2 regions of the Micromonospora sp. DT4 genome follow, and region 2 is predicted to be linked to the other one. Evidence: riboswitches for the same ligand, from Rfam matches in the RefSeq annotation. Region 2 holds a riboswitch; the other holds the start of a gene.
What was found. Region 2 has a riboswitch for cobalamin ahead of ACLQ24_RS09050 (ribonucleoside-diphosphate reductase subunit alpha). Riboswitches for the same ligand answer to the same signal wherever they lie in the genome.
Positions count from the first base shown of each region.

Region 1: linked by a shared signal. The riboswitch ahead of ACLQ24_RS27100 (hypothetical protein) and the one ahead of ACLQ24_RS09050 (ribonucleoside-diphosphate reductase subunit alpha) in region 2 are both predicted to bind cobalamin.

Region 1 is NZ_JBNCKT010000160.1:127-4,633, forward strand. Features, by position in the region: partial or broken gene ACLQ24_RS27100 (hypothetical protein) at 1-1,367, opposite strand, end outside; cobalamin riboswitch at 1,470-1,590, opposite strand; cobalamin riboswitch at 1,658-1,773, shown strand; gene ACLQ24_RS27105 (prenyltransferase/squalene oxidase repeat-containing protein) at 1,867-4,507, shown strand, end outside.
Region 2 is NZ_JBNCKT010000020.1:32,425-38,033, forward strand. Features, by position in the region: gene ACLQ24_RS09035 (dynamin family protein) at 1-948, shown strand, start outside; gene ACLQ24_RS09040 (hypothetical protein) at 945-2,405, shown strand; gene ACLQ24_RS09045 (histidine phosphatase family protein) at 2,613-2,834, opposite strand; cobalamin riboswitch at 3,026-3,240, shown strand; gene ACLQ24_RS09050 (ribonucleoside-diphosphate reductase subunit alpha) at 3,433-5,609, shown strand, end outside.

The DNA.
Region 1 (4,507 bases), on a different contig from region 2:
GGGGTGCCGCCGTCCCGGGTGACCTTCCAGGTAGAGGAGCCGCTGTTGGTCAGGCCGTTGATCGAGGTGATGGTGCCGGTGCCGCTAGTCGGGTTGAGGGCGGTGACGCAGCCGCTGGGGGCGGCCGTGCCGACGGCGGCGTCCAGCACCGCGCCGAGGGTGCTGGTGGCGGCGCTCGGCGTCAGCGTGACCGCGCACGGCGTGACGCTTCCGCTGCCGTTGTCGATGATCACGGCGAGCCGGGAGGCGGTGCCGGCGGTGAATCCGCTCGCCGCGACCCAGGTGGGCGCGCCGGCGGTGACCGGGGTCGGGGGAGCGGCGGTGTAGCCCGCGCCGGCCAGGGCGCGTACAGCGTCGATGGAGGCGTACGCCGATGGGGTGGTGTTGGTGGTGAGGTACTTGAACCCGCCGCCGCTGAGCTGCTGCGCGCGCAGGAAGTCGATCGGGGTCTTGCCGGCGGTGGTGGTGAAGTCGGAGCCCTGGCTCGGAATGCCACAGGCGTTGAGCCCGGAGACGGCCCACGCGTTCGAGTCGGTGTTGACGCCGAACATCGAGGTGAACGCACCCGAGGCGTTGACGAGCTTGCCCTTGAGGAAGTTCTTCGCCTGGACGACGTCGGCGTCGGTGTTGGGTACCCCGGCGGCGCAGAGGGCGGCCATGGCCGCGCCGGTCATGTCGATGTCGCTGGCCGCGGCGAGTTGCGTGGGGTTGCCCTCGGCCTGGCTGAACGTCCAGCCGCCGTCGTTGTGCTGGTTGTTGCGGATCCGGGTGATCGAGAGGTCGAGCAGTGCCTGCGGCACGCGGGCGGCACCGGTCTGGGTCTTCGCGCCGGCCAGGGCGAGGGTGGCGAAGATGGTGCCGTTGACGTTCGCCGGCGGGCCATAGTAGCCGGCCGAGCCGGTCTGCCAGTAGGCGATGGTGTCGGCGATCAGGTTGCGGGCGGGTGAGACCCGGGCAGGGTCGATGCCGGCGGCGTAGGCGTTCAGGACGCCGCGCTCGTAGTCGGTGACGACGGGGGAGGTGCCCGGCCAGGACGCGGCGGAGAGTTGGTTGCGGTAGACGGTGCGGGCGTTCTTGGTCGTGTCGCCGGAGGGGTAGACGTCCACAGCCGCGACGCCGGCGGGGGCGAACGCGCTGAACGCCCACTCGTTTGACAGCCCAGCGCTGGCGTAGCTGCCGTCGGCGGCCTGCAGAGTGTGCAGATAGGCGACACCGTTGGTCCTGGCGGTGGCGATCTGCGCGGCGGTCGAGGTCGCGGCGGCCGGCGTGGCACCGGTCGTGACCGCGACGACCGAAGCGATCAGAGCGGCGGCGGGAACTGTCGCGAGACGCCTCCGGCTACTGGTGGAGGAAAGGCGCGAGGACATCGGGTCTCCTTGGGGTACGGGGCACGACTGCCTCGACCCAGAGCCCGGGAGGGGCCGGCGGGAGCGGGGCGGCCGGCCGCAGGACGCGTGGGACGGATACCGCAGGTGCTGCGTCACCACGTGGGTAGTCGGGCTCGGGACGGCGACCGTCCTCACCGTTGCGCGTCAGCCCCGGATTCCCACCGGGTTCCCCCACGCGATGACGCGGTCACGGTATGGGAGGAAGCCTTTACCGCGCGCTGTTAGCTACATGACACGACCTCGCGTTGACGGGGTGGTCGCCCTTGTGGTCCGATGGCCCCGATCCAGCAGTCAGGGGAAGCCGGTCAAAGTCCGGCGCTGGCCCGCAGCCGTAGGTCCCGTTCTCGGGACGAGTCGGATTACCTGGCTGGATAGTGCACCGCAGCGCCGTCGAGGTACACGGCGTGGAGCCAGGTTTCCGGGACTTGTCCCCGGGGTCCGCGTCCGCGCCTGCGCCGCTACCCCCGAGAGAGTCGCCATGTCCCCACTGGTCAGTCGAACGTCGCGTGTTCCCGCGGCGTGGTTGGCGGCCGTCGCCGCAGCGGTGCTCGGCGCGGTGGCGCTGGTGGTGCCGACCCGCGCCGCGCTCGCCGACCCGCTGGATTCCTGCACCCCGACCCAGGGCGCGATCGTCGCGGTCGACTTCGGCGCGTGGGGCGGGCCGCTGTTGCGCGGCTGCGACGCCACCCCGACCACCGGCCTGGACCTGCTGCACGAGGCGGGCTTCACCACCACCGGCACCGCCCACGACGGTCCCGGCTTCATCTGCCGCATCGGGTCGCCCGCCTTCAAGACCGGTGCCGAATACCCGACGCCGGCCGACGAGGCGTGCCAGTTGACGCCGCCCGCGTCGGCCTACTGGTCCTACTGGATCGCCCCCGCCGGGCAGGACCACTGGACCTACAGCCCCCTCGGCGCCATGGCCCAGCGCCCCGGCCCGGGTGAGGTCGAAGCGTGGGTCTTCGGCGGCACCGACATCGGCGGCACCACCGGGGCACCGAGCTTCACCCCCGCGTCGGTACGCGCGAGCGGTCCGCCCCCGTCGGCGACACCGACCCCCACGCCCACTGCGACGGACGGGCCGACCGAGCCGGCACGGCCGACCGAGGCCCAGGTCAAGGCCGTCGCCACCTACCTGGTAGGGCAGCTCACCGACGGCGACCACGTCGACAACGGCTTCGTCGACTACTACCGCACCATCGCCGTCGCCACCGCCCTGGCCGCAACCGGCGGGCAGGACCAGACTCTGACGAAGATGGTCGACTACCTGCGGGCACATGTCGACGCCGCGATCTTCCCGAACGGCGACACCGCCGCGCCGCACACCGCCAACGTCGCCAATCTCGCGCTGCTGGCCACGATCACCGGCGGCGACCCGCGCGCGTTCGGCGGCCGGGACCTGATCGCCACGCTCACCGACCGGGTGTGCGCCGCGACCGACGTCGACGCCGGCTGCGCCGCCGCCGGTGACTTCGCCGGTGACTTCGCCGGATCGACCGGACCGATGACCCACGCGACCGCGCTGCTCGCGCTCGAGCGGGCCGGCGTGACCCCGCCGGCCGCGACCGTCGCCCGGCTGACCGGGCAGCAGTGCGCGGGCGGCGCCTTCGGTGGTCTGTGGCTCGCCCCGGGGGAGTTCTGCGACCCGGACATCGCCGCCACGACCCTGGCCGTCCTCGCGCTGCACGCCCTCGGCGGACAGGACGAGGCGCTGGGCTCGGCCAAGGCGTTCCTGACCGGGGCGCAGGAAACCGACGGCGGTTACCAGCCCTACACCGGAGCCGGGTTGACCGACACCTACTCGAGCGGACACGCCGCTCAGGCCCTCGCCGTGCTGGGCGACACCGACCGGGCCGCCGCCGCCACTGGCTTCCTGGTCGGCCGGATCGCCACCGGCGGCGGGCTCAGCCCCGACCCGAGCAACCCGGACGCCGACCTGGCCGCCACCGCCGCGGCGGCGCTCGCGCTCGCCGGCACGAACCTCGCCGCGCTGACCCACCGCCTGGGCGGGCCACCACCGGCCGGGCCTCGGCCGGATCTGGCCAAGGGAGTGTCCTATCTTGTCGCGCCGAGCAACCTGATCGACGGCCGGTACTACGAGTCGTTTCCCGGCTTCCCCGACTTCGGGTTGAGCATCGACGGCGCGTACGCCCTGGCCGCCACCGGTGGGGACGACGCGAAGCTGCGGGCGATCGTCGAGTTCCTGCGCGGTGGCGGCGCGGTCGGCGACAGCGGTTTCACCGTCGACATGTGGTTGGGCGTCGGCACCGACTATGCCGTCGGCGGCGCGATCGGCAAGGTCGCGGTGCTGGCCCAGGTCACCGGCTACGACGCACGGTCCTTCGGCGGAAACGACCTGATCGCCGCGCTGGCCGACGTGACCTGCACCAAGCTCGACGCGCAGACCGGCTGCGCCGGTGCGGGCAACTACCGGTACGCCACCTCGGTCTTCGGGCAGTCGCTCGGCATCATCGCCCAGCTCCGCGCACGACAAGGTGAGGCCGCCGCCAAGCCGGTCGAGTTCCTCAAGGGACTACAGCGAGCCGACGGGTCGTTCCCCAGCCTCATCCCGGCGGCGGACACCGACCGGGACGTCGACAGCACCGCGATGGCCGCGATGGCCCTGGCCGCGCTAACTGACGATCCGGCGGCGGTCGCCGCCGTCGACAAGGCGCTGGCCTGGATCGCCTCGACGCAGAAGGAGCACGGCGGGTTCCCCGGCGCGGCCGGCGACTCCACCAACTCCACCGCACTCGCCATCCAGGGCCTCACCCTGCGCGACACCACCTACGCGGGTCAGATCGGCAAGGCGCTGGCGTTCCTGGCCGCCCAGCAGAACGACGACGGCGGGTTCACCGTCGCTGCCGGCGGTCAGGCGGGATCGGACGTCCGCGCCTCCACCCAGGTCGTCGGTGGTGCCACCGGCATCTCGTTCGCCGCCCTGACCCGGGACGTACACGACACGCCGGGTCCGGACCCGTCCGGCTCACCCACGCCCACGCCGAGCGCCAGCCAGCCGTCCTCGCCGACGGCGACACCCGTGGCGACCCCGTCGACGACGAGCCCCGGCGGGCACTCGTGGGGCAACCTGCCCCGCACCGGCGTGTCCATCGTGACCA
Region 2 (5,609 bases):
CCGCTGCGCGCCGAGTTGGCGACGCAGGAGGCCGAGGAGCAGTCCGGGCCGATCTCGCGGCTGCAGGCGGCCCAGCGGGAGGTCGACGAGCTGCGCCGCTGCTCGACCCGCTGGCAGAACACCCTCAGCGACGAGATGGCCGACCTGCTCTCCGACATCGAGTACGACCTGCGGGACCGGACCCGCCAGATCCTGCGTGCGGTGGACGAGGCGTTCGACACGGCCGACCCGCTCGTCGCCTGGGACACCTTCGACGAGTGGTTGGCGCGCAGTCTCGTCGAGGCCGCGGAAGCCAACCACGAGTGGCTGGTCCAGCGCTGCGACTGGATCGCCCGTCGGGTGGCCGCCCACTTCAACAGGTACGGCTACGACGTGCTGCCGCCCTGGTCGATGACGATGCCGGAGGATCTCGGCGACCGGCTGCCGGACCTGGAGCGGCCGAGGGTCGACCGGTTCACGACCGGCCAGAAGTTGTTCACCGGCATGAAGGGCTCGTACGGCGGCATGCTGATGTTCGGCCTCGCGACGACTCTGGCCGGGATGCCGATGATCAACCCGGTCTCGATCGGCATCGGCGCACTGTTCGGCGGCAAGAGCATCCGCGACGAGAGTCAGCAGATGCTGCGCCGCCGGCAGGCGACCGTGAAGACGGCCATCCAGCGGCACGTCGACGAGTTCTTCGTCCGGATGGTCCGGGAGTGCCGGGACGCCACCCGACAGGTGCAACGGATGCTGCGCGATCACTTCACGGGCCTGACCGAGGAGTTGCAGGAGGCCATCGTGCAGTCGTTCCGCAGCGCGAAGCAGGAGGCCGACACCGACGTCGCCCTGCGCGAGCAGCGGCAGCGGGAGATCCGGTCGAAGATGACCCGCCTCGCCGCGCTCTACGAGCAGTCCCAGCAACTGACCGCCCGGTCGACGCCGGTGCTGCTGGAGCCCGGGGCATGACGGTCGGGGTGCGGTTGGACGAGGCGGCGTGGGGGCTGCTGCATCAGGCGTTGGACGTCTACCAGCACGACGCGCGGGCCGTCGGGCGGTTGCGACACCAGATCGCGCGGTTGGAGCAGCCGCTGCGGATCGCGGTCGCCGGCCCGTGGCGGGCGGGCAAGTCGACGGTGCTCAACGCGCTGATGGGGGAGGAGGTCGCGCCGGTCGAGGGCGCCGACGGCGCGTTCACCTGGTACGAGGACGGCGCGTCGCCGGGGGCTACCGCCTACCCGGTGGGACAGCCTCCGCAGGAGCTGACGGTGGTCAAGTCGGCGACCGGCATGCGGGTGGATCTCGGTTGGCGGGCTGGGGAGGTAGGCGACATCGTGGTGCGGTGGCCGACCCGGGCGTTGCGGCAGGTGACGCTCATCGACACCCCGGCGCTCACCGCGGTCGACGAGCTGGGGCACGCGCCGGTGCTGGATCGCGTCCTGGCCGACGCGGACGCGGTGTTGTTCCTGACCCGTGACGGCCGCGACAGCGACCTGCGGGTGGTGGAGTCCGGTCGGGACAGCGCCGTCGCGCAGGCCGCCCCGGTGAATGTGATCATGGTGTTGTCCCGGGCGGACGAGGTCGGCGGTGGCCGGGTCGACGGGTTGCTCACCGCCCGACAGCTGGCCCGCCGGCACCACCGCGATCCCCGGGTGGGCGCGCTGGCCGTCAACGTGGTGGCGTGCAGTGGGGCGATCGGCCTCGCGGGTCGGCTGCTCAGCGAGTCCGACTTCGCCGCCCTCGCGACGTTGGCCGGGGTTCCGCGCGCCGAGATGGAGGCCCACCTGCTCTCCGCCGACCGCTTCGTCCGTGGCGAGCTTCCGGTGCGCCTCGACCCCGAGGTGCGCGCGGGCCTGCTGGACCGGTTCGGTCTCTTCGGTATCCGGCTCGCGACGACCCTGGTGCGCGGCGGGTTCGACACCCGGGTGACGATGTCGGCCGAGTTGATCCGGCGCAGTGGGCTCACCGAGCTGCGCGAGTCGATGACCCGCTGTTTCGTCGATCGCCGCGACGCGCTCAAGGCGCGCTCGGCGCTGGCCGCGGTGGAGTCCCTGGTGCGAGCCGAGCCGGTCCGGGGCGCGGACGAGTTGGCCGGCGCGATCGAGCAGATCCTCGCGGGCGCGCACGAGTTCCGCGAGTTGCGCCTGCTGGTGTCGTTGCGCAATGCCCGTCTCGGATTCGACGCCGAGCTGGCCGCCGAGGCGCAGCGTCTGGTCGGGGGCGACGGGATATCCCTGGCCGCCCGGCTCGGTGTCGAGCACGAGGCGACCGCGCAGCGGCTCTGGGAGGTCGCCGCCGACGCCCAGTGGCGGTGGCGGGATCGGGCCGAGGATCCGCTGCTTCCGCTGACCCAGCGGCGCGGCGCGGAGGTGGTCGTGCGTAGCTGTGAGGGGATGCTGGCCGAGCTCGCCGCCGGCGGCCGCTGAGCGGCCGCGAGTCCACCCGGGACGCTTCGGGCGCGTTTCCCCCGATCGGCTGACCCTCGGCGGGTTGTGCATCGCGCGTCGGCGACGCCGGTGCGGACGGTCGATGCCGGTGTCGGGAGGCGGCCGTCGAGCCGATCCGCCGGAGCCTGGTCCGTCCTTGCCGCCCCGAATCTGGGGCAGCTCTACAGGAGCCGTGGTCGACCCTCGTCACCCGCTCACGGCAGACGGGGGCGCGCTCAGCCGGAGCTGCCATCGTCGGCCATGGGGCGGGCCGATGAGAACGGCCTCGCCCCCGTGCGGCGCGGCGTCCGGCGCGGTCAGCCACTCGCGCAGCGCGTCGGGCCGTGTCGCGGCGATCTCCTGAAGGGCCCGGCCGGTCCACTCGCCGTAGTCGCAGTCGGCCAGCGCCGCCTCCACGACGGGCGTCAGGCCGAGGGCGTACGCGGGCCTGCCGCAGGGCGGCGAAGAGCAGGCCGATCCCGGTCCACAGCACCGTCCGGGTGCCGAGCGAGGCGAGCCGGACCGTGACGAACGTGGGTGTGGTGCCGGTGCCGGTCAGTGGCGGACGCGACACGCCCGGGCCCGACATGTGGGGTGTGACAAACGTGGTCGGCCCTATATATGGTGTCGAGGCAGCTGGTTCGGCCACTCGTCGCGAGTGGTCGAGGCAAGAGGGAACCCGGTGTGAACCCGGGACTGCCCCGCAGCGGTGAGTGGGAACGACCGCCGTCATCAGCACTGGGCCACCGGCCTGGGAAGCGACGGCCAGTAGGTGACCGGGCAGGCCCGGTCGCGCCCGCGAGTCCGAAGACCTGCCAGCGCGCCGCGTACCCGAACTCCGGGTGCGCGGTGGTCCGAGGCCGCGTGGGACGGCCGACGCCTCCTGACGCACGCCGCGCGGCGTGGCGTCCGACGGTGTCTGCCTCCTCGTGTCCGAAGGCCGCGAAGCTCTCGAACTCGCGAGGAGCAAGTGGTGACAGTCACCGAGGTGGTCCCGGTCAGCGGCGACACCCCGCGGCGGATTCCGATGTGGGTCCGCAAACGCGACGGCGGCACCGAGGCCGTGGACGTACACACGATCGTCCGCTCGGTCGAGCGGTGGGCCGACAACCTGCCCGACGTCGACCCGCTGCGGGTGGCGACCCGCACGATCAGCGGCCTCTTCGACGGCGCGACAACCGCCGAGTTGGTCCGGCTGACCATCCAGACGGCAGCCGAGATGATCGGCACGGAGCCGCAGTACTCACGCCTCGCCGCCCGGCTGCTGGCGAGCGACGTCGCGCGGGAGGTCAGCCGGCAGGGCATCGCCTCGTTCAGCGCGGCGATCCGGGCCGGCCACGCCGAGGGCCTGATCGGTGACGACACCGCCGCGTTCGTCGCCGCGCACGCCCGCACGTTCGACGACGCCGTCGACGCCGACGGTGACCGCCGGTTCGAGTACTTCGGCCTGCGCACGGTCTACGACCGGTACCTGCTGCGCCACCCCAGGACCCGGCTGGTGCTGGAGACCCCGCAGTACTGGCTGCTGCGGGTGGCCTGCGGCCTGTCGCGGAGGCCCGACGAGGCGGTCGACTTCTACCGGCTGATGTCCAGCCTCGCCTATCTGCCCAGTTCACCGACGTTGTTCAACTCCGGCACCCGGCACACGCAGATGTCCTCGTGCTACCTCGTGGACTCGCCGCGCGACGAGCTGGACTCGATCTACGCGCGTTACGCCCAGGTCGCCAACCTGTCCAAGTTCGCCGGCGGCATCGGCATCGCGTACTCCCGGGTCCGGTCCCGGGGCGCGCTGATCCGCGGCACCAACGGGCAGTCCAACGGGATCGTGCCGTGGTTGCGCACACTGGACGCGAGCGTCGCGGCGGTCAACCAGGGCGGCCGACGAAAGGGCGCGGCGTGCGTCTACCTGGAGCCGTGGCACCCGGACATCGAGGAGTTCCTCCAGCTCCGGGCCAACACGGGCGAGGACGCCCGGCGTACCCACAACCTCAACCTGGCCAACTGGATCCCGGACGAGTTCATGCGCCGGGTCGAGGCGGACGAGATGTGGTCGCTGTTCGACCCCGACGAGGTGCCCGAACTGCCGGACCTGTGGGGGGAACGGTTCGATGCCGCGTACCGGGCAGCCGAGGCGCAGGGTCGCTACGTGCGGCAGATGCCGGCGCGTGAGCTGTACGGAAAGATGATGCGGACCCTGGCCCAGACCGGCAACGGCTGGATGACCTTCAAGGACGCGGCCAACCGGCTGTGCAACCAGACGGCCGAGCCGGGCAACGTGGTGCACCTCTCCAATCTCTGCACCGAGATCATCGAGGTGTCCAGCGACGCCGAGACCGCCGTGTGCAATCTCGGCTCGGTGAACGTCGCCGCCCACCTGACCGACCACGGCATCGACTGGGAACGGCTGCGCGCCACGGTCCGTACCGCCGTGACGTTCCTCGACCGGGTCATCGACATCAACTACTACCCGACTCCGCAGGCGGCGGCGAGCAACCCCCGCTGGCGGCCGGTCGGGCTCGGATTGATGGGGTTGCAGGACGTCTTCTTCGCGCTGCGGCTGCCGTTCGACGCGCCGGCCGCTCGGGAGCTGTCCACGCGGATCAGCGAGGAGCTGTACCTCACCGCGCTGGAGACCTCCGCCGACCTGGCCCGGCGGTTCGGCGCACACCCGGCGTTCGCGCAGACCCGGGCCGCGCGGGGGGACATGCAACCCGACCTGTGGGGCATCGAGGGTACGCAGACCGCGCGCTGGACCGCGCTGCGCCAGCAGGTGCGGGAGGACGGGCTGCGCAACTCGCTGCTGGTGGCAGTCGCGCCCACCGCGACGATCGCCTCGATCGCCGGCTGCTACGAGTGCGTCGAGCCGCAGGTGTCCAACCTGTTCAAGCGCGAGACGCTGTCGGGGGAGTTCCTCCAGGTCAACACCGCTCTCGTACGCGAGTTGAAGGCCCGTGGTCTGTGGACCGAGCAGATTCGCTCGGCGATCAAGCGGGCCGATGGCTCGGTGCAGTCCGTCGTGGAGCTGCCGGCCGACGTGCGGGAACTGTTCCGCACCGCGTGGGAGTTGCCGCAGCGCGCGTTGATCGACCTGGCCGCCGCCCGCGCGCCGTTCGTCGACCAGTCCCAGTCGTTGAACCTGTTCCTGGCCTCGCCCACCATCGGCAAGCTCTCCTCGATGTACCTGTACGCCTGGAAGACCGGCCT